DNA from 3 places in the Mesorhizobium sp. WSM4828 genome. Region 1 is predicted to be linked to each of the others. Evidence: predicted binding sites of a transcription regulator. Region 1 holds the regulator's gene; each other region holds the start of a gene.
What was found. The regulator PhoB, encoded in region 1, activates phosphate uptake and scavenging genes when phosphate is short. The targets are predictions, from matches to a motif close to TGTCATNNANCTGTCAT.
Positions count from the first base shown of each region.

Region 2: a site for PhoB is predicted at 4,940-4,956, ahead of olsB (l-ornithine N(alpha)-acyltransferase). Genes of this name have one in related genera too.
Region 3: a site for PhoB is predicted at 2,469-2,485, ahead of AC0L2X_RS04505 (RNA degradosome polyphosphate kinase). Genes of this name have one in related genera too.

Region 1 is NZ_JBVVQK010000012.1:115,627-122,503, forward strand. Features, by position in the region: gene AC0L2X_RS16170 (sugar ABC transporter permease) at 1-1,254, opposite strand, end outside; gene xylF (D-xylose ABC transporter substrate-binding protein) at 1,397-2,437, opposite strand; gene AC0L2X_RS16180 (ROK family protein) at 2,724-3,968, shown strand; gene phoB (phosphate regulon transcriptional regulator PhoB) at 3,978-4,667, opposite strand; gene phoU (phosphate signaling complex protein PhoU) at 4,684-5,391, opposite strand; gene pstB (phosphate ABC transporter ATP-binding protein PstB) at 5,424-6,227, opposite strand; gene pstA (phosphate ABC transporter permease PstA) at 6,224-6,877, opposite strand, start outside.
Region 2 is NZ_JBVVQK010000029.1:16,713-23,589, reverse strand. Features, by position in the region: gene AC0L2X_RS26170 (RsmD family RNA methyltransferase) at 1-87, shown strand, start outside; gene AC0L2X_RS26165 (TrmH family RNA methyltransferase) at 88-951, shown strand; gene lspA (signal peptidase II) at 978-1,454, shown strand; gene acuI (acrylyl-CoA reductase (NADPH)) at 1,504-2,493, shown strand; gene AC0L2X_RS26150 (hybrid sensor histidine kinase/response regulator) at 2,582-4,870, shown strand; gene olsB (l-ornithine N(alpha)-acyltransferase) at 5,020-5,895, shown strand; gene AC0L2X_RS26140 (trimeric intracellular cation channel family protein) at 5,905-6,537, opposite strand; gene AC0L2X_RS26135 (TetR/AcrR family transcriptional regulator) at 6,648-6,877, shown strand, end outside.
Region 3 is NZ_JBVVQK010000002.1:351,271-358,147, forward strand. Features, by position in the region: gene AC0L2X_RS04485 (metal-sensing transcriptional repressor) at 1-61, opposite strand, end outside; gene AC0L2X_RS04490 (TIGR02117 family protein) at 166-837, shown strand; gene AC0L2X_RS04495 (FAD-dependent monooxygenase) at 905-2,143, opposite strand; gene AC0L2X_RS04500 (zinc-finger domain-containing protein) at 2,163-2,408, opposite strand; gene AC0L2X_RS04505 (RNA degradosome polyphosphate kinase) at 2,558-4,759, shown strand; gene ppx (exopolyphosphatase) at 4,759-6,291, shown strand; gene AC0L2X_RS04515 (DoxX family protein) at 6,554-6,877, opposite strand, start outside.

The sequences.
Region 1 (6,877 bases):
CGGCGAATCGATGCCGAGCAGGACCATGCCGGATTGCAGCGACTGCATCAAAAGCGCGCCGAGCATGGCGCCAAGCACTGTGCCGGAGCCGCCGGCGAGCGACGTGCCGCCGATCACCGCCGCCGCGATGACCAGGAGTTCGTCCAGGGTCCCCAGCGCATTGGTCGACGCATTGAGGCGGGCCGATGCGATTGCCGCACTTATCGCGGCCAGCACGCCCATGATCATGAACACCTTCATGGTCACCCAGCGCGTGTTGATGCCGGCAAGTTCCGCCGCTTCCGGGTTGCCGCCAATGGCAAAGACATAGCGGCCGAAACGGGTGCGTTTGGTGATGAAGGTCATGACGATGCCGACTGCGACAGCGATCAGCACCGGTATGGCGATGCCATGGGCGATGAACAGCCCGCCTTCGGGGAGGGTGATGCCGTTCCGCTGGGCGTACTGGCGAACGATGCCGATCGGCCAGGGATAGGAATTGGCGATCCAGACAGCGCCAAGGATGGCGGCACAGGCGACAACACCGAGCAGGGTCTCCGCCCAGACGGGGCGCAGCGGAAATTTGAACCGCTTGCGCTGCGACCGGCCGTTGAGCAGCATGAAGGCGACGCCCACACAGGCGAGAATGCCGACGATCCAGCTTGCGGTTGCGCCGATCGAGCCACGCGGCCCGCCGCCCATGAGCTGGAAGGTGGCGTCGAGCGGCGCGACGGTGCGCCCGCTCGTCATCAACCATGCCATGCCGCGCCATACCAGCAGGCCGCCCAGCGTCACGATGAAGGCCGGAACCTCGAGATAGGCGATGATAAAGCCCTGGAACGCGCCGATCAGGAGGCCGAGCGCCACGCCGGCAGCCAGCGCGATGATCCATATCCAGGGATTTCCAAGCTGGAATCCCATGACGCGGATGAGGAATTCGGCCTGCGCCACGCCCATCACCATGCCGATCACGCCTTCGACGGAGCCGACAGAAAGATCGATGTTGCGCATCACGATGACCAGCACCATGCCCGTCGCCATGATCGCGACCGAGGAGGTCTGCACCGACAAGTTCCAGAGATTGCGCGGCGTGAGGAAAAGCCCACCCGAGAGTATGTGGATCCCGACCCAGATGACTAGCAGCGCGCCGACCATGCCGAGCATGCGCGTGTCGAGTTCGGTTGCCTTGAGAAATCGGGCAACGATGCCGAGCTCGGATTCACGCGCCCGGTCTGCCGTGCCGTCGACCGGCGTGTTCGAAGTTGTGTCGGTCATCTTGTTTCTCCCGCCGGGTTGCCGTCTGCCGCGGATGCCGGAAGCAGCCTAGAAGTTATCCGCCGGAAGCGGAAAAACAACTCTTCTTGAAAAAACGCCGCGGCGAGCGGCCGCGGCGTTCGGACGTCTCGGAAACGTCGGCTCAGTTGCAGACTGCAACAGTGCCCGCCGCCACGCCGGCGCAGACCTCTTCTTTCTTGATCCAGCCGGCGTCGATGACGACGTTGAGGTTATCCTTGGTGATGGCGACCGGGGTCAGGAACAGCGACTTGACGGTATTGCCGCCGGGCGTGGTGAAATCCTTCACGCCGGCAATGTCGGTCATCTGCTTGCCGTCGGCCAGTTGCGAGGCGATCTCGGCGGCGTTCTTGCCGAGCTCGCGCGCGTCCTTCCACACCGACACGGTCTGTGTGCCGAGCGCGATGCGGTTCAGCGCGGCGTGGTCGCCGTCCTGGCCCGAGACCGGAACAGATCCGGCCAGCCCTTGCGCCGTCAGCGCGGCGACGACGCCGCCGGCAGTGCCGTCGTTGGCGGCGACCACGGCATCGACCTTGTTGTCGTTCGCCGTCAGGAATTGTTCCATGTTCTTCTGGGCGTTGGCCGGCAGCCAGCCGTCGGTATAGGCCTCGCCGACATTCTTGATCTTGCCGCTGTCGATAGCGTCCTTCAGCACTTCCATCGAACCGGCAAACAGGAAATCGGCATTCGGATCGGCACCCGAGCCCTTGATGAAGACGTAGTTGCCTTCCGGCTTCACCTTGAACACTTCGCGGGCCTGCATGCGGCCGACTTCCTTGTTATCAAAGGTCAGGTAAAAGACGTCCTTGTTCTCGATCAGCCGGTCGTAGCCGACAACCGGAATACCTTCGTCCAGCGCCTTTTGCACGGCTGGCCCGATGGCTGAAGCGTCCTGGGCCAGGATGATCAGTGCGTTGGCGCCCTGCGAGATCAGGCTCTCGACGTCGGTGAGCTGCTTGCCGGGGTTGGACTGCGCGTCGGCGGAAATATACTTGTCGCCTGCGGCCTCGATGGCCGCCTTCATTGCGGCCTCGTCGGTCTTCCAGCGCTCTTCCTGGAAGTTCGACCAGGAGACGCCGATGACCTTGTCTTTAGCCTGCGCCACCGACGCCAGCGCCAGCGTCATGGCGACACCCGCCAGAATGGCGGTCGTGAATTTCTTCATCATATCCTCCCTGCGCCGCGTACGGCGTGACCAATTGGCTCAAAGACCACCTTAGAAGCTCTAATTTTTTCGAGCCTCGAAAAAATACTGGCCCGATCTCCGGCTGCTGTCAACATCGATTCTGATGGATTTTGATGACTCTGCGAGTTTTTTCGAGCGTCGGAATAAACGATGACAGCGCCACCGGCATCTGACACTATTTGCCTGCATCCGACACTATTTGTCGGACATTACCGACGGCTTCCGGTTCATGAGCGGCCGCGGCAACCGGGAGGAAAGCAAAACGATGTCGGTCGGAATCCGCCATGACGATTTGCGCCGGCGCAACCGGGCGATGGTGATCTCGGCGGTGCGCCGGGCCGGCCAGCCATCGCGTACTGAGATCGCAGCAACCACCGGCCTCAGCCATTCGACCATATCGGCGATCTCCTCCGACCTGATACGGGAAGGCATCCTCGCCGAGAGCAAGGCAAGCGAGCCCGTTTCGTTGAAACGCGGTCGTCCGCAGGTCGGCCTCGCCCTCAACCCGGAAGCTGCGGCGGTGTTGACCGTGGTGTTGTCGCTGAATTTCCTGTCGGCCGCCATTATCGACTATGCGGGACAGGTGGTCGCCGAGGAACAGCGCCGGCTGGACACGCTGACCATGCCGCGCGACGAGTTGATCCGTGAATGCATGGCCATCGTCCGGCGCCGGCTTGAGGATCCAGACCTTGACGTCCGCAGTGTCGCCCGCATCGCGCTGGCTATCCAGGGCATTACCGACTCCCCTGCACGCGCCATGCTGTGGTCGCCGATCACGCCGCAGACCGACATCGCCTTTGCCGACATGCTGGAGGACGAATTCGGCATCCCGGCAACGGTGGAGAACGACTGCAACATGATGGCGGTGGCTTTGCGCTGGCGCAATCCGGATCGCTATCGCGACGACTTCATCGCCATCCTGCTTTCGCATGGCATCGGCATGGGGCTGGTGCTGAAGGGCGAACTGTTCACCGGCACGCATTCCTCGGGCGGCGAATTTGGCCACATGATCCATCGTCCGGGCGGCGCGCTCTGCCGTTGCGGGCGGCGCGGCTGCATCGAGGCCTATGCCGGCAACTACGCCATCTGGCGCAACGCCAGGCAGATGAGCGAAGACAGCGAACCGGTCGCCGACGTCAGCGACGCCGACATGCGCGCACTGGCGGCCCGGGCGCGCGAGAAGGATGGGCCGGAACGCGAGGCCTACCGCAAGGCCGGCGAAGCGCTGGGTTTCGGTCTCGGCTCGCTGTTCGCGCTGATCGATCCGGCGCCGGTCGCGATGGTCGGCGCCAGTGCCGCTGCCTTCGATCTGATCGAGCCGGCCTTGCGCGAGGCCATCGCCCAGACCGCCGGTGGCCAGCATTCGGGCTCGATCTCCTTCGACACCGAACCAAACGAATTGCCGCTGATCCGCGAAGGCTGCGCGATGCGGGCGTTAAGCTTCGTCGACCAGGAGATTTTCGCGCCGGGCGCGCAAATGAGGCCCGGCGTCAGAAAGCACGTAGCCTGACCAGGCGGATCAATCTTCCCTGATCGCATAACCGGCACCGCGGATGGTGCGGATGACATCCGGCATGCGGCCGTTGTTGACCGCTTTGCGCAGCCGGCCGACATGCACGTCCACTGTGCGTTCGTCGATATAGATCGTCTCGCCCCAGACATTATCGAGCAACTGGCTGCGCGAGAACACGCGGCCCGGATGCCGCATCATGAATTCGAGCAGCCGGAATTCGGTCGGCCCGAGCCTGATCTCGCTCTTCTTGCGATAGACCCTGTGCGATTCGCGATCGAGCACGATGTCGCCGACCTTCAGCACGCTGGACAGCACTTCCGGCTTGGCGCGGCGCAGCAGCGCCTTGACCCTGGCCATGAATTCCGGCGTCGAAAACGGTTTGACCAGATAGTCGTCGGCGCCGGTCGAAAGACCGCGCACCCGGTCGCTCTCCTCGCCGCGCGCGGTCAGCATGATGATCGGCAACCGCTCGGTTTCGGGGCGCACCCGCAACCGACGACAGAGCTCGATGCCGGAAACCGCTGGTATCATCCAGTCGAGCACCAGAAGGTCGGGCACATTCTCCTGTAAACGGATCTCGGCTTCGTCGCCGCGTGTCACTACCTCGACCTGGTAGCCTTCGGATTCGAGATTGTAGCGGAGCAGCACACCCAACGGCTCCTCGTCCTCCACCACCATTATGCGTGGTGCGATCATCGGCTGGGCACCCCCATCATGTCACCGGCGCGGACATTGTCGTTTCGTCCTGCTTCGGACGATTGACCGGCAATTGCTCGCCGGTCAGCACATAGTACGCATTTTCGGCGATGTTGGTAACATGGTCGCCGATCCGCTCCAGATTCTTGGCGCAGAACAGCAGATGCGTGCAAGCAGTGATGTTGCGCGGATCTTCCATCATGTAGGTCAACAGCTCGCGGAACACGGACGTGTATTTGACGTCGATGCGCTCGTCGGCGGCACGCAGCTTGGCCAACGCGGCCGCATCGCCTGCAGCATATTCCTCGATAACGCCCTGCACCTGGATGAGCACCAGCTGCGCCATCGCGTCGATGGAATGCGACAAGTCGCGCGGCGTGACGCTGAGGCCGACCGCACTCACACGCTTGGCGATATTCTTGGCAAGGTCGCCGATGCGTTCGAGGTCGCCGGCCATGCGGATCGCTCCGACCACATGGCGGAGATCGTGGGCCATCGGCTGGCGTTTGGCGATCAGGGTGATGGCGCGGTCGTCCAGTTCGCGTTGACGCGCATCCATGATGGCGTCGTCGGAAACGACGCGTTGCGCCAACACGTTGTCGGAATTCAACAGGGCCTTGGTCGCCCCGCCGACCATCGAACCGGCGAGGTCGGCCATGTCGCGGATCAGCTTGCTGATCTGCTCGAGATCCTCGTCGAAAGAAGCGACTGTGTGTTCGCCCATGGTCCTGTCCTCATATGCATGATCGGAACGGCTCAGCCGAAGCGGCCGGTGATGTAATCCTGCGTGCGCTTCTCTCGGGGCGACGTGAAGATCTTCTCGGTCCGGTCGAACTCGACCAGTTCACCCAGATACATGAAGGCGGTCTGGCGCGACACGCGCGCCGCCTGCTGCATGTTGTGGGTGACGATGACGATCGTGTAGTCGGCTTGCAATTCGTCGATCAGCTCCTCGATTTTTGCGGTCGACAACGGGTCGAGTGCGGACGCCGGTTCGTCGAGCAGAATGACTTCCGGCTTCACCGCCACGGTGCGGGCGATGCAGAGCCGCTGCTGCTGGCCGCCGGACAGGCTCAAGCCGCTGGCGTTGAGCTTGTCCTTGACCTCGCTCCACAGCGCGGCGCGCTTCAACGCCTGTTCGACGCGGCCGTCCATCTCGGACTTGCCGAGGTTCTCGTAGAGCCTGACGCCGAAGGCGATGTTCTCGTAGATCGACATCGGGAACGGCGTCGGCTTCTGGAACACCATGCCGATCTTGGTGCGCAGCAGATTGAGATCTTGCGACCGGTCGAGAATGTTCTTGCCGTCGAGCAGCACCTGGCCCTCGGCCGTCTGTTTCGGGTAGAGCTCATAGATGCGGTTGAACACACGCAGCAGCGTCGATTTCCCGCAGCCCGATGGGCCGATGAAGGCCGTGACACTGCGCTCGGGCAGCGACAGGCTAATGTCCTTCAGCGCCTTGCTCTGGCCGTAGTAGAAGTTGAGGTTCTTGACCTCGATCTTCGTCTTCTCGGCGACCGTTTCGGTCATCGTCATGTCTGGGGACAACATCTGCGTCATCTGTCCTCTCTGCGTCCGGTAAGGCTGCGGGCGAGGATGCTCAAGCCCAGAACCGTCAGGGTGATTATGAGTGCGCCGGTCCACGCCAGCTGCTGCCATTCCTCGTAAGGGCTGAGAGCGAACTGGAAGATGGTCACCGGCAGGCTGGCCATCGGCGCGTTGATATTGCTCGACCAGAACTGGTTGTTGAGCGCAGTGAAGAGCAGCGGCGCCGTCTCGCCGGAAATGCGTGCTATCGCCAGCAATATGCCGGTAACGATGCCGGACAATGCGGCGCGATAGGCGACCGAACGGATCACCACCCAGCGCGGCGCGCCGATCGCGGCGCCGGCTTCGCGCAACGCGTTCGGTACCAGGTTGAGCATGTCTTCGGTGGTGCGCACGACCACCGGAATGACCAGGATGGCAAGCGCCACGGCACCGGCAATGGCCGAGAAATGCCCCATTGGCCGCACCATCAATTCATAGACGAACAAGCCGATGATGATCGACGGCGCCGACAACAGGATGTCGTTGATGAAGCGGACGACGGTGGTGATGCGCGAGAAACGTCCATACTCGGCCATGTAGGTTCCCGCCAGCACGCCGATCGGCGTGCCGACGACAACCGCGATGATCGTCATCAGCAGGCTGCCGGCGATGGCGTTGAG
Region 2 (6,877 bases), on a different contig from region 1:
ACGGTCGAATCGGGCGAATTGATCATCCGCGAGAAATCTGCCGGTCGGGCGCTTTCGACATCGTTGTTCTCACGCTGGGTGGCTTGAATGAGTGCGTACGAACGGCACGCGGGCGCGCCAGGGCAGGTGAAGGAAGTCACCAGCCTCGCCAACCCGCTGGTCAAGGACATCAAGGCGCTCGCGTTGAAGAAATTCCGTGACCAGCAGAATGCCTTCATTGCCGAAGGCCTGAAGCTGGTCATCGACGCGCTCGATCTTGGCTGGTCGATCAGGACATTGGTCTTCGCCAAGGCCGGACGTGGCAATGCGGCAGTCGAAAAGGTCGCGGCGCGCACGGTCGCAGCCGGCGGCACCGTACTTGAAGTCTCGGAAAAGGTGCTGGTCGCCATCACCCGTCGCGACAATCCGCAAATGGTCGTCGGCGTGTTCTCGCAGAAATTCTTGCCGCTGAAGGACATCCGCGCCCGTGACGGCGACATCTGGGTGGCGCTCGATCGTGTGCGCGACCCCGGCAATCTCGGCACCGTCATCCGCACCGTCGACGCTGTCGGAGCCAGGGGCGTTATTCTGGTCGGCGAGACCACCGATCCCTTTTCGGTCGAAACGGTGCGCGCCACCATGGGCTCGATCTTCGCCGTGCCGGTCGCCAAGGCGACGCCCGAGGCTTTTCTCGCCTGGCGAAAGAGCTTCCCCGGCCTTGTCGCCGGCACCCATCTGAAGGGTGCGGTCGACTACCGCTCTGTCGATTTTTCAAAAGGCCCGGTGCTTTTGATGATGGGCAACGAGCAGCAAGGCCTGCCTGACGAGCTTGCCGCAAGCTGCGACAAGCTGCTGCGGATACCGCAGGCCGGCCGCGCCGATTCGCTCAACCTTGCGGTGGCCACCGGCGTCATGCTGTTCGAGATCCGGCGCGGCGCACTGAAGCTCGGCCCTGAGGACGCCGGATCATGACATCCCAAGCCGTGAAACTGCAAACCATGAAATCCTGGAGCCCCTACGCTTTTCTGGTGGTTGCCGCGATAGCGCTCGACCAGTGGCTGAAATATCTGGTCGAAACCGGCCTTGCCTTTCAGGAACGGCTCGAGTTGCTGCCGTTCCTGGCGCTGTACCGCACCTACAACACCGGCATCGCGTTCTCGCTGTTTTCGTCCTTCGGCGACACCGGCCTGGTGGTCGTCGCGGTTCTGGTGGTCGCCTTCGTGCTCTATCTTGCGGCCCGCACGCCGCCCGGCCACCTGCTCGCCCGCATCGGTTTCGCGCTGATCGTCGGCGGCGCACTCGGCAACCTGATCGACCGCGCTGCCTATGGTCATGTCATCGACTATGTCCTGTTCCATACGCCGGTCTGGTCCTTCGCCGTCTTCAACCTGGCCGACGCCTTCATTTCGGTCGGTGCCGTGCTGGTCGTCTTCGACGAACTCATTGGCTGGCGGCGCGGAACGTCGGGCGATTGACCTCACTCGCCTGGCGCCGCATTCTGATCTGCAAGCCCGAGGAGAAAAAATGCCCGAAACCTTCAAAGCCATCCTCGTTTCGCGCGACGCCGAGAAAAACCAGTCGGTCGCGGTGACCGAGCTTACCGAAGCAGACCTGATGGAAGGCGATGTCACCGTCGCGGTCGAGGCGACGACGGTGAACTACAAGGACGGCCTTGCAATCACCGGCAAGGCGCCGGTGATCCGCCGCTGGCCGCTGGTGCCGGGCGTCGATTTCGCCGGCACCGTCATCTCGTCTTCCAGTCCCGACTGGCGCAAGGGTGACAAGGTCATATTGAACGGCTGGGGTGTCGGCGAGACGCATTTCGGCGCCTTTGCCGGACGCGCCCGCGTCAAGGGCGACTGGCTGGTGCCGCTGCCGGACGGCATGAGTTCGCATGATGCGATGGCGGTCGGCACCGCCGGCTACACCGCAATGCTTTGCGTCATCGCGCTGGAGCGCCACGGCATCGTGCCCGACCGCGGCCCGGTGGTGGTGACCGGCGCTGCCGGTGGCGTCGGCTCGGTCGCGGTCTCGATCCTGTCCAGCCTCGGCTATCACGTCATTGCCTCGACCGGCCGCGCTGCCGAAAGCCCGTATCTGATAGACCTTGGCGCCGCGGAAGTAATTTCACGCGACGAGCTTGCCCAGCCTGCAAAACCGCTCGCCAAGGAACGCTGGGCCGGCGGCGTCGATGCGGTCGGCAGCCACACGCTGGCCAACGTTCTGTCGATGACTTCCTATGGCGGCGCCGTCGCCGCTTGCGGCCTTGCCGGCGGCATGGACCTGCCGGCAAGCGTCGCCCCCTTCATCCTGCGCGGCGTCTCGCTACTCGGCATCGATTCGGTGATGGCGCCCAAGGCGGTCCGCCTCGAGGCCTGGCGCCGCATCGGCACCGATCTCGACCACACAAAGCTTGCCAGCCTGTCGACGAGCATCGGCTTCGACGGCATCATCGGCGCCGCGCATGACATCGTCGAGGGCAAGATCCGCGGCCGCGTGGTGGTGGATATGTGAGCCCCAAAGGGACAAAAAAGAGCGCGACCGCTAAAATTCGAACGATCAACCACAACCTTCGATAAGCTCTGTCTGGCAGGAGTTCCGTATGATTGCGGAACCCGGCATCAGAGAGGCGGAACCAGCCGAACGGGCCGACGGGACGGCCCCCGAGGCGCCAGGACGGCAGCTTGTCGCCGCGCCGCCGCTGGCGCCGGAACTGCCGGCCTCCAACCGCGAAGGCCTGCCCTTCCTGACGCTCGTCGCCATCGTCGTGCTGGCGGGCCTTTCGCATCTGACCGGAGCGCCGATCTTCATCACCATCGGCCTTTTGGCGACAGCCATCGCCGGGCTCGCCATGCATCTGCGCAACAGGCGCACCGAGCGCCGCGCGGTGGCCCTGCTCGATGCCACGACCGCCCGCAGCCGCGCCGAAATCGAGACGCTTGCCGACCGCATGTGGGAGATGCAGGAGAGCGAGGAGCGCTTTCGCGGTCTGATCGATGCACTCGGCGATCTCGTCGTCCACCGCGACCGCGACGGCCACATCGTCTACGCCAACAAGGTCTTCGCCGACCTTGTCGAAACCGACCAGCGCGACCTTGCCGGCAAGACCCTGGCCGAACTGGGCATCGATGTCGGCATCGTCCCCGACGCCGCGTTTTCCGACCATGAATGCCTGAGTTCCACCGACGTCGCCATTCGCACGCCGGACGGCCCACGCTGGTTCTCTTGGATCGAGCTGTCGGTGCGCGACAAGGACAGCGGCGCCGTCTCGCATCGCGCCATCGCCCGCGACATCACTGCCCGCAAGCGCGCCGAATCCTCGCTGATCACCGCCCGCGAGCGGGCCGAATATGCGAGCCAGGCCAAATCGCGCTTCCTCGCCACAGTCAGCCACGAGATCCGCACGCCGATGAACGGCATCATGGGCATGGCCCGGCTTCTCGCCGACACCAGCCTTTCGCCCGAGCAGCGGACCTATGTCGGCGCCATCTCGACCTCGGCCAGCGCGCTGCTGGCGCTGATCGAGGACCTGCTCGACTACTCCAAGATCGAGGCCGGCCGCTTCGATCCCGAACCGCAGCCGACGTCGGTGCGCGAGATCGCCGACAATGTCGTCGAGCTTTTGGCGGCGCGGGCTTTTGCCAAGGATATCGGCCTCGGCTGTCATGTCGAACCCGACGTGCCGCAGTTGATCACCGCCGACCCCGGCAGGGTCAGGCAGGTGCTGCTCAACCTCATCGGCAACGCCGTCAAGTTCACCGACAGCGGCGGTGTCCTGGCAAGCATCGCCCGCGTCCGCACCGAAACCACCGACCGCATCCGCTTCACCATCTCAGACACCGGCCCCGGTCTGCGCGAGCAGGACATGGAGCGCATCTTCGAGGACTTCGAACAGGCTGACGGCACCTCGACCCGTGCGCATGGCGGTGCCGGCCTCGGTCTTGCCATTTCCAAGCGCCTGGTGACCGCCATGGGCGGCACCATCTCCGTGTCGAGCCGGCTTGGCCAGGGGTCCGAGTTCGTCTTCGATATTCCCGCTATTTCCGCCGTCGAGGCGGCGCAGATCCGGCAGGACCCGCTGTCGGGCCGGCATGCGGTGATCGTGTCGAAGAACCTGGTCGAGGCCGAAGCCATTGCCCGCACCATTCGCGCCAATGGCGGCACGGTCGATCTGGCCACCGCCGCCGCCCAGGCCACCCCTTTCGCCGAGGGCTGCGACGTGCTTCTGATCGATGCTGCCATGGAGCAAAGCGACGGCAGGCTGCTCAGGCGCCTGCGCCAGAGCGGATTTGCCGATTGCGAGGCAGTGACGCTGATCGCGCCCACCGACCGCGGCATGCTTGGCGAGTTCCGTGCCAACGGTTATGCCACCTTCCTGGCGAGGCCGGTGCGCGGCGAGACACTGCTGCGCGTGCTTTTGACCAGCCATGCGCCGGTCATCGCCGAGCCGCAATTGCAAAAGCGCGGCGCGCAGGCTGGGCACGCCATTGGCGGCCGCCAGCAGGGCCTGTCAGTGCTGATCGCCGAGGACAACGACATCAACGCCATGCTGGCCCGCGCCACCCTCCTGAAGGCCGGGCATCGCGTCAAAGTGGTCGGCAACGGCAAGGCCGCCGTCGAGGCGGTCATCAGCACCGGCCACAAGCACCGCTACGACGTGGTGCTGATGGACTTGCACATGCCTGTCATGGACGGTCTGGACGCCATCGCCGCCATCCGCCGCCATGAGGAGGAGACCGCGGTGCCGCCGGTGCCGATCATGGTGCTGTCGGCCGACAGCCAGGAAAAGACCCGCCACGCCGTGCTCGCTCACGGTGCCAGCGGCTTCGTCACCAAGCCGCTCGACCCCGATGCCCTGGTTCATGCGGTCGAGGGCCAAGTGGCCGCCTGAGGCACAACATAGACGGTTGATAGATTACCCAGCCGACGAAGTATTGCCCGCAGAGCCGTATCACGGTACTGTCACAATCCTGTTGCACCTACACCGTATCCCCGTGCCAAGAGGGATGGCTCGAAGGAGAATCACTCGTGCATACAGTCATGCCGGAATGTGATGCTCGGCCGAACGCCAGCGGGCCTTTGCTCGTCGGCCGGAACGCCGATGCCGTCATAAAAGGCGCATCGCTCGGCCGCATCGGCAATCTCGAAGTGCGGCTCGCCCGCAACGAGGCCGAGATCGCTGCCGCGCAGGAAGTGCGCTACCGGGTGTTCTACGACGAGCTTGGCGCCAGGAAGGACCTGTTCCAGATGCAGGACCGTCGCGACGCCGATCGCTTCGATCCCCTCTGCGACCATCTGCTGGTCTTCGATACTTCGCTTTCCGGCCCCGAGCATCGCCGCATCGTCGGCACCTACCGCCTGCTGCGGCAGGAGATTGCCGCGGCGGCCGGCGGCTTCTATTCCGAAGGCGAATTCGAGCTGACCAAGCTGATCGCGCGGCATCCCGGCCAGCGCTTCCTCGAACTCGGCCGCTCCTGCGTTCTGCCGGAATACCGCTCGAAGCGCACCATCGAGGCGCTGTGGCAAGGCATCTGGGCCTATATCAACCATTACGGCATCGGCGTGATGACCGGTTGCGCGTCGTTCCACGGCACCGTGCCGGCGGCACATGCCGAGGCGCTGACCTATCTTGCCCACCACTGCCGGACGAATTCATCGTGGGACGTGCGTGCCGTCGCCGGGCGCTATTGTTCCATGGATCTGATGCCGATCGAGGCCGTCAATGCCAAGGCGGCGATCGCCGCGATGCCGCCGCTGGTCAAGGGCTATCTGCGCGTCGGCGCGCGCATCGGCGACGGCTGCGTCATCGACCGTGAATTCTCGACGGTCGACGTGTTCGTGGTGATGCCCGTCAAGGAGATCGGCGCCCGCTACGTCAATTATTATGGCGGGGAAGCGCAGCGGTTTGCGGCCTGACACCTTAATTCAGGGAATATCTTCCGGACGCCGGCCAGGCTTGCTTTTGTAGGACGGAAAGGCCCAGCCGAATTTGAGCGCGCCGCCGCGCACGCAGAAAGCCGCCATGAAACCTGCCAGGCCCGACGCAAGCGGCGGCAGTCCGGCGAAATCGCCAAGTGTGTAGAGGCCGGCGCCGGCAAGCGCTGCGGTAACGTAGATCTCCGGTCTCAGGAGCACCGAAGGCTCACCTGTCAACAGATCGCGCAGAATGCCGCCAAGGGTTCCGGTGAGCATGCCGGTGACGATCGAAACTACAGGTGAGCCGGTGATCGTCAGCCCCTTGGCCGCGCCCATCACCGAAAAGGCCGCAAGACCTATGGCATCGAGCCAGAGCAGCAATTTGTAGCGGGACTCCAAACGATGTGCGCTGAAGAAGACGACGACCGCCACCGCCGCACAGATTAGCACATAGTCGCGGTTTCCCACCCAGAACACGGGCACGTTGAGGATGACGTCGCGAACCGTGCCGCCCCCGATGCCGGCAACGCTAGCCAGAAACAGGTAACCGATAATGTCGAGCTGTTTGCGCGAGGCGGCCAGCGCACCGGTCGCCGCGAAAACGGCGACGCCGGTGTAGTCGAGAAGCTCAATGGGGTTCATGGAGTGAATAATGAAACAGTGAGTAGGGAATAGCGAGTGGCTCCCGAGAAAGCGGATTGACCCCAAATGAATTAAATGGTTGAATTGTTCATTCAATTAGGTGGACGCCTGTGTCCCCTCGCCGCTACAGCATGGGTTCCCGGACTGCCGCCTCCGCTAAGACGAGGCAGCGCATCCTCGACGCGACAATCAAGCTGCACACCCAGAACGGCATCTTCGGCACGACTTGGAAGGACATCGCTACGGAAGCCGATGTCGCCGTTGGCACCGTCTACAAGCATTTTCCTACTCTGGACGACCTAGTTCCGGCGTGCGGCGAAGTGCTGATGGAGCGCCTGCG
Region 3 (6,877 bases), on a different contig from region 1:
CTTGCGCGCGCTTCAGGCGCTTTGTGATGGAAGGATGCGAGGCGTGGAGGTGATTTGACATGCCCCAGCATATCCTCCCGGGGAGGATACGCGTCAAGCTCTAAGTCAGCTGTGCAACTTCCGGAGAGGCTTCACCTTGAGCATTGCTTGTTCTATGCCTTCCGCATGAAGAAGCTTGCCCGTTTTCTTGGCCTGCTAGCCGTTGCAATAGCGCTAGCGGTAGCGCTGGGCACGCTGCTGCCGCGCCCGCTCTGGCCGGCGGCCGTTGCCGATCCGATCGGCGCAAGCCACCGTATCCTGGTGCTGCAAAATCCGATCCACACCGACATCGCCATCCCGGTCGACGACGATGTGCGCCGGCGCTTCCACTTTCTGGTCGATGCCGGCATTCCGGTCGACATGGCGGAGGTCCGCTACATCGCCTTCGGCTGGGGCGGCCGCGCTTTCTATCTGGAGACGCCGACCTGGTCGGAGCTGAAGGCGGTGCCGGTGATGAAGGCGCTGACGGTCGATGCATCGGTGATGCATGTCGACGTTTCCGGCGACATCGCCGAGCCGCATCCCGAAGTCGCGGGTTTCGACATCGGCGAGGAGCGGTTTACGGCGCTGCTCGATTACATTGCGGCAAGCTTCCAGCAGGGGCCGAACGGAGCCATTCCGATCGAGAATGCGGCCTATTCCCGTTTCGATCGTTTCTTCGAAGCCAATGGTGATTTCAACGCGCTGATCGGCTGCAACACCTGGACGGCGGCGGCGCTGCGCACGGCCGGCCTGCGCACCGGCTGGTGGAACCCGCTGCCGGCATCGCTCGGCCTGTCGATGCGGCTTTACAATTGAAGAGGGTTCCGGCTGATCAACGCCGCGATCCTTCGCGCCCCTCTCTGTCCTGCCGGCCTATCGAGCTTCATCGCCGATCCCCAGACTCGCGCGCCCGCCAGCCATAAAGCCAATCAAGATCGGCGGCGAGCTTTTCGGGTGAGCGCATCGCCAGGAACAGGTTGCGGGCCATCGCCACCGGCCCGGCCGCATGCCAGGCGAGGCGATTGACGGCGCCGCGGCGGGCAACCTGGGCGACGCGCGGCCGCCGCGCCTGTTCCCAGGCGGCAAGCGCCCCCTCAAGATCGGACGGCGAAGCGGCAACGAAGCCGGCAAGCGTCGCCGCGTCCTCGATCGCCATCGCCGCGCCCTGCGCGGCAAACGGCGTCATCGCGTGCGCCGCATCGCCGATCAGCGCGATGCCTTGCGGCGTCGTCCACCGCCGCTGCTCGACAGTGTGGATCGGCCATGCCGTCCACGGTGCCGCTTCGCTCGCCAGACGGACCAGCGCCGGCGCGGTACCGCGCATGGCGCTTGAGAGGCTGGCGGGGTCGGCATGCCCCGACCAGCCCTCGGCGATGCGCTTGCCCCTGGTGAAGGCGGCGAAATTGAAGGCAGTGCCACGGCTGACCGGATAGGCGACCATATGGAATCCGGAATAGAGGAATGCGCTAACGCAATCGGCCGCACCGATCGCTGCAAAGGTTTGTCCGGCGGGGCTGTCGGCGGCCACCGTGGCGCGCCAGGCAAGCTCGCCGGAAAACCGGCTCCTACCGAATTCGACCGCCTTGCGGGCAAGCGTTTCTCGCACCGACGACCAGACGCCATCCGCGCCGATCAGCAACGATGCTTCCGTTTCGATGGCCGTGCCGGCAACCTCGACTATTGCGGTGATGCCATTCGGTCCGGTGGCGACGCTGCCGACGCGGGCGCCGGTGACAAGCTCGACCTCGGGCCGCTCGGCTATCCGCTGCATCAGCGCTGACTGCAGATCGGCGCGGTGGGCAACGAGATAGGGCGCTCCCCAGCGCGTTTCTGCCGCCTGGCCAAGCGGTACGCGCGCCAGCTCGCGCAGCGTGGCGGCATCCTTGAGCACGACCGCCTCCGGGCGCACCACCGTCGGCAGCAGCCGATCGAGTACGCCTAATTGTCGAAGAATGCACGTCGCGTTGGGTGAAAGCTGGATACCGGCGCCGGCAGCCTCGAGGTGCTGCGCCTGTTCGAACAGTTTTATCCGATAGCCGCGCTCGGCGAAGGCAAGTGCTGCGGTCAGCCCGGCGACGCCCGCCCCGGCGATGACCACCTGCCGGGACTGCGTTTCCTGCATCAGGCTTGTCGCGGAAGAATCAGGCGGCCTGGTCGAGATAGAGGCAGCCCGGCGGCTGCGTTTCCAATGCCTTCAGCTTCGGCGAATAGCGATAGAGCGTCGAGCAGTAGGGGCAGACTTTTTCATTGTCGTCGCCCATGTCGAGAAATACATGCGGGTGGTCGAAAGGCGGATTGGCGCCGGTGCACATGAATTCCTTGACGCCGATGTCGATTGCCGGATAGCCCGCATCGTTCTGGAAATGGGGAATGGAACCGCCTGCCATCGTCGTCTCCTGATCTTGTCGATTGCATCTGGATCATAACCCGTCTCTTTGCAAGATCGATGAAATGAAACTGTCGCAAAAGCCTGTCAGAGGATAAGTTAAGCCGGTTAAGGCTGTGGTCGTCGAACGGTGTGGGAAGAGCGGAAACCATGAACGAACTGAAGCCGGTCCAGAACGAATTCATCACCGTCGAGGCGGCGAGCCCCGAAGGCGGCAACCCCGACCGCTTCGTCAACCGCGAATTTTCCTGGCTGCAATTCAACCGACGCGTGCTCGAAGAGTCGCTGAACGCCAATCATCCGCTGCTCGAGCGTGTTCGCTTCCTGTCGATATCGGCCGCCAATCTCGACGAGTTCTTCATGGTCCGCGTCGCCGGTCTCGCCGGCCAGGTGCGCGAGGGCATCGTGCTGAAGAGCCCGGACGGACGCACGCCCGAGCAGCAGCTTGAACAATTGCTGCGCGAGGTCGAGCGCCTGCAGGAGGACCAGCAAAAAAGCCTTTCGGCGCTGATGCTGCTGCTAGACAAGGAAGGCATTGAGAGCATCACTCGCGAGGCGCTGAGCAAGGACGAGAAGGCCTGGCTGGAGGACCATTTCCAGGAGCAGGTATTTCCGGTGCTGACGCCGTTGTCGATCGATCCGGCGCATCCGTTCCCGTTCATTCCCAATCTCGGTTTCTCGATGGCGCTGCAATTGCGCCACCGCAAGAACGGCGAGGAGATGAGTGCGCTTTTGCGCCTGCCGATGGCGCTGAGGCGGTTCATCCGTTTGCCGGATCGCAAGCGCCATGTCCGCTTCATCCCGCTCGAGGAGGCGGTCGGCCTTTATATCGGCAAGCTGTTCCCAGGCTATGAGGTCAAGGGCTCCGGCACGTTCCGTATCATCCGCGACAGCGATATCGAGGTCGAGGAAGAGTCCGAGGATCTGGTGCGCTTGTTCGAGACGGCGCTGAAGCGGCGACGCCGCGGCTCCGTCATCCGTATCGAATTCGACATGCTGATGCCGCCCGAATTGCGCGACTTCGTCGCCGGCGAGCTTGGCGTCTCGGCAAGCCGCATCAGCGTGCTCACCGGTCCGCTGGCGCTCAGCCAGATTTCGGAGATCGTCGCCGTCGCCCGCGACGATCTGAAATTCACCCCCTACAATCCGCGCTTTCCGGAGCGCATCCGCGAGCATGGCGGCGATTGCTTTGCCGCTATCCGCGAGAAGGACATCATCGTCCACCACCCTTACGAATCGTTCGACGTCGTGGTGCAGTTCTTGCGCCAGGCAATGGCCGACCCGGAAGTGGTGGCGATCAAGCAGACGCTCTATCGCACCTCCAACGACAGCCCGATCGTGCGGGCTTTGGTCGATGCGGCGGAAGCCGGCAAGTCGGTGACCGCACTGGTCGAGCTCAAGGCGCGTTTCGACGAGGAGGCCAACATCCGCTGGGCCCGCGACCTCGAGCGCGCCGGCGTCCAGGTCGTCTTCGGCTTTCTCGAACTGAAGACCCACGCGAAAATGTCGCTGGTGGTGCGGCGCGAGGATGGCAGGCTGCGCAATTACGTGCATCTGGGCACCGGCAACTACCACCCGGTCACCGCCCGCATCTACACCGATCTGTCCTTCTTCACCACCGACCCGACAATCGCGCGCGATGTCGCCCAGTTGTTCAATTTCATCACCGGCTATGCCGAGCCGGCCGAGCAGATGCGGCTGGCCATCTCGCCGTTCACGCTGCGCGACCGCATCCTCCAGCACATTTCGGACGAGATCAGCCACGCGCTGGAGGGCAGACCGGCCCGCATCTGGATGAAGATGAATGCCTTGGTCGACCCGATCGTCATCGATGCGCTCTACGATGCCAGCCGCGCCGGCGTCGAGATCGATCTCGTGGTGCGCGGCATCTGCTGCCTGAGACCGCAGGTGCCCGGCCTGTCGGAGAACATCAGGGTGAAGTCGATCGTCGGGCGTTTCCTAGAGCACAGCCGCATCTACTGCTTCGGCAACGGCCACGGCCTGCCCTCGGACGGGGCGATCGTCTACATCTCCTCGGCCGATTTGATGCCACGCAATCTCGACCGCCGCGTCGAGACCATGGTACCGATCACCAATCCAACTGTGCATGAGCAGGTGCTCGGCCAGATCATGCTCGGCAACATCATGGACAACCAGCAAAGTTTCGACGTATTGGCTGACGGAACCTCCCGGCGCGTCGTGCTGGAGGAGGGCGAGGAACCGTTCAACGCGCAGGAATATTTCATGACCAATCCGAGCCTGTCCGGACGGGGCGATGCGTTGAAGTCGCATGCGCCCAAGCGCATCGCGCAGTTCAAGCGCCGCAAGAAACAGAACGCAGCGACGGGCTGATGATTTCAGCATCCCAGGGCCGGCTTCAGGACCGCCGACCGCTGTCCATCATCGATATCGGGTCGAATTCGATCCGTCTTGTCATCTATGAGGGGCTGGCGCGCTCGCCGACCTTGCTGTTCAACGAAAAGATGCTGGCCGGCCTCGGCCGTGGCATCGTTTCGACCGGAAAACTCGATCCCGAGGCGGTGACGCGCTCGATGGAAGAGTTCCGCCGCTTCCGCGCGCTTTCCGACCAGGCCGGCGCCGAGCGCATATATGTGCTGGCGACCGCCGCCGCTCGCGAGGCCGTCAACGGCCCCGACTTCATCCACCGCGCCGAGGATGTGCTCAAGACCGAGATCCAGGTGCTGAGCGGCCGCGAGGAAGCGCATTATTCGGCGCTCGGCGTCATCTCCGGTTTCCACCCGGCCAACGGCATCGCCGGCGACCTTGGCGGCGGCAGCCTCGAACTGATCGATATCGACGGCGAGACGATCGGTGACGGCATCACGCTGCCGTTGGGCGGGCTGCGCCTGCAGGACATGGCGAAGAACTCGCTGACCCAGGCGGCAAGGATCACGCGCGAGCAACTGGCACGGGCGAAATTGCTGAAGGGCGGGCAGGGCAGGGCCTTCTACACGGTCGGCGGCACCTGGCGAAATCTCGCCCGGCTGCACATGGAAATGACCAACTACCCGCTCGGCGTCATGCATCACTACGAAATCGGCATCGAAAGCGCCGCGAACTTCCTCCGGCAGGTCGCCAGGGCCGAGATCGACAAGATCAGAGGCATCGAGGGCATCTCCAAGAACCGCCGCTCGCTGCTGCCCTATGGCGCCATCGTGCTGCAGGAGATCATGGCGGCGATGCAGCCGTCGAAGATCATCGTGTCGGCGCTGGGCGTGCGCGAGGGCTTTCTCTATTCGCTGCTCGACAAGGCCGAGCAGAAAGCCGATCCGCTGATCTCGGCGGCGGAAGAGCTTGCCCGCCTGCGCTCGCGCTCGGTCGACCACGCGCATGAGCTTGTCGAGTGGACCGGCAAGGCGTTCGCCGCCTTCGGCATCGACGAGACCAGGGATGAGGCGCGCTACCGCCACGCCGCCTGCCTGCTCGCCGATATCGGCTGGCGCGCCCATCCCGAATATCGCGGCAAGCAATCGCTCAACATCATCGCCCACGCTTCCTTCATCGGCGTCGACCATCCCGGCCGCGCCTTCCTGGCGCTTGTCAGCCTGTTTCGCCACGAGGGCGTGTTCAATGAAGCCGCTCCGGAAATCCGCGGGCTGGCGACACCGCGCTATCTCGAACGGGCTCGCGTGCTGGCCGCGCTGCTGCGCGTCGTCTATTTGCTGAGCGCGGCAATGCCCGGCGTCATGCCGCGGCTGAAATGGGAAAACCGCGGCAATGGCGTGCTGGCGCTGGTGCTGCCGGCAGCGCTGGCCGATCTTTACGGCGAACGGCCGGCCGGTCGGCTGGCACAGCTGGCAAGGGTCACCAACCGCCGGCTGGTGCTTGCGGTCGAGGGCGGGCCGAGCGTTTCTGTCAAATAGGCTGTCTCGGCCAACTTAATCGTTGCTCCGCCTCAAGCAATCGTTTCAGGTTTTGCGCCGCCCCTCATTGCCCTGCCGGGCATTTCTCCCCGTATAGCGACGGGGAGAAAGACGCCTTCGCAAAGGATTTCGCTAATCTCCAGCGTTGCAGAAAGGGTGCCGACGTTGCGGCCAGCCCCTTCTCCCCGTCACTATACGGGGAGAAGATGCCGGCAGGCAGATGAGGGGCGGCGCCGACTTCCGCAGGCGGACGAGTCGAGCGCTAGCTTTTGCGTGAAGCAATTGCTCCAGCCACCCGCCCGTCGGCCGACCATGCTCCGGCGCCAGCCATTGCCAGCGCCAGAAAACCGCCTGATATGGCGATGTCCTTCATCAGCATCTGTGAATGCATGAAGGTCAGCGTCGGGTCGTCGCCACCCTGGCCGTAATGACCGATGAAGGCGGTCGCGATGCAGAAGGCGGCAAGCAGCAGCGCCACGACCGGCGTCTTGAAGCCGACGAGGATGAGCAGCCCGGCGATCAGCTCGAACAGGCCTGTCGCCCAAGCCACCAGCGTCGGCAGCGGCAGGCCGAGGCCGGCGAAGTA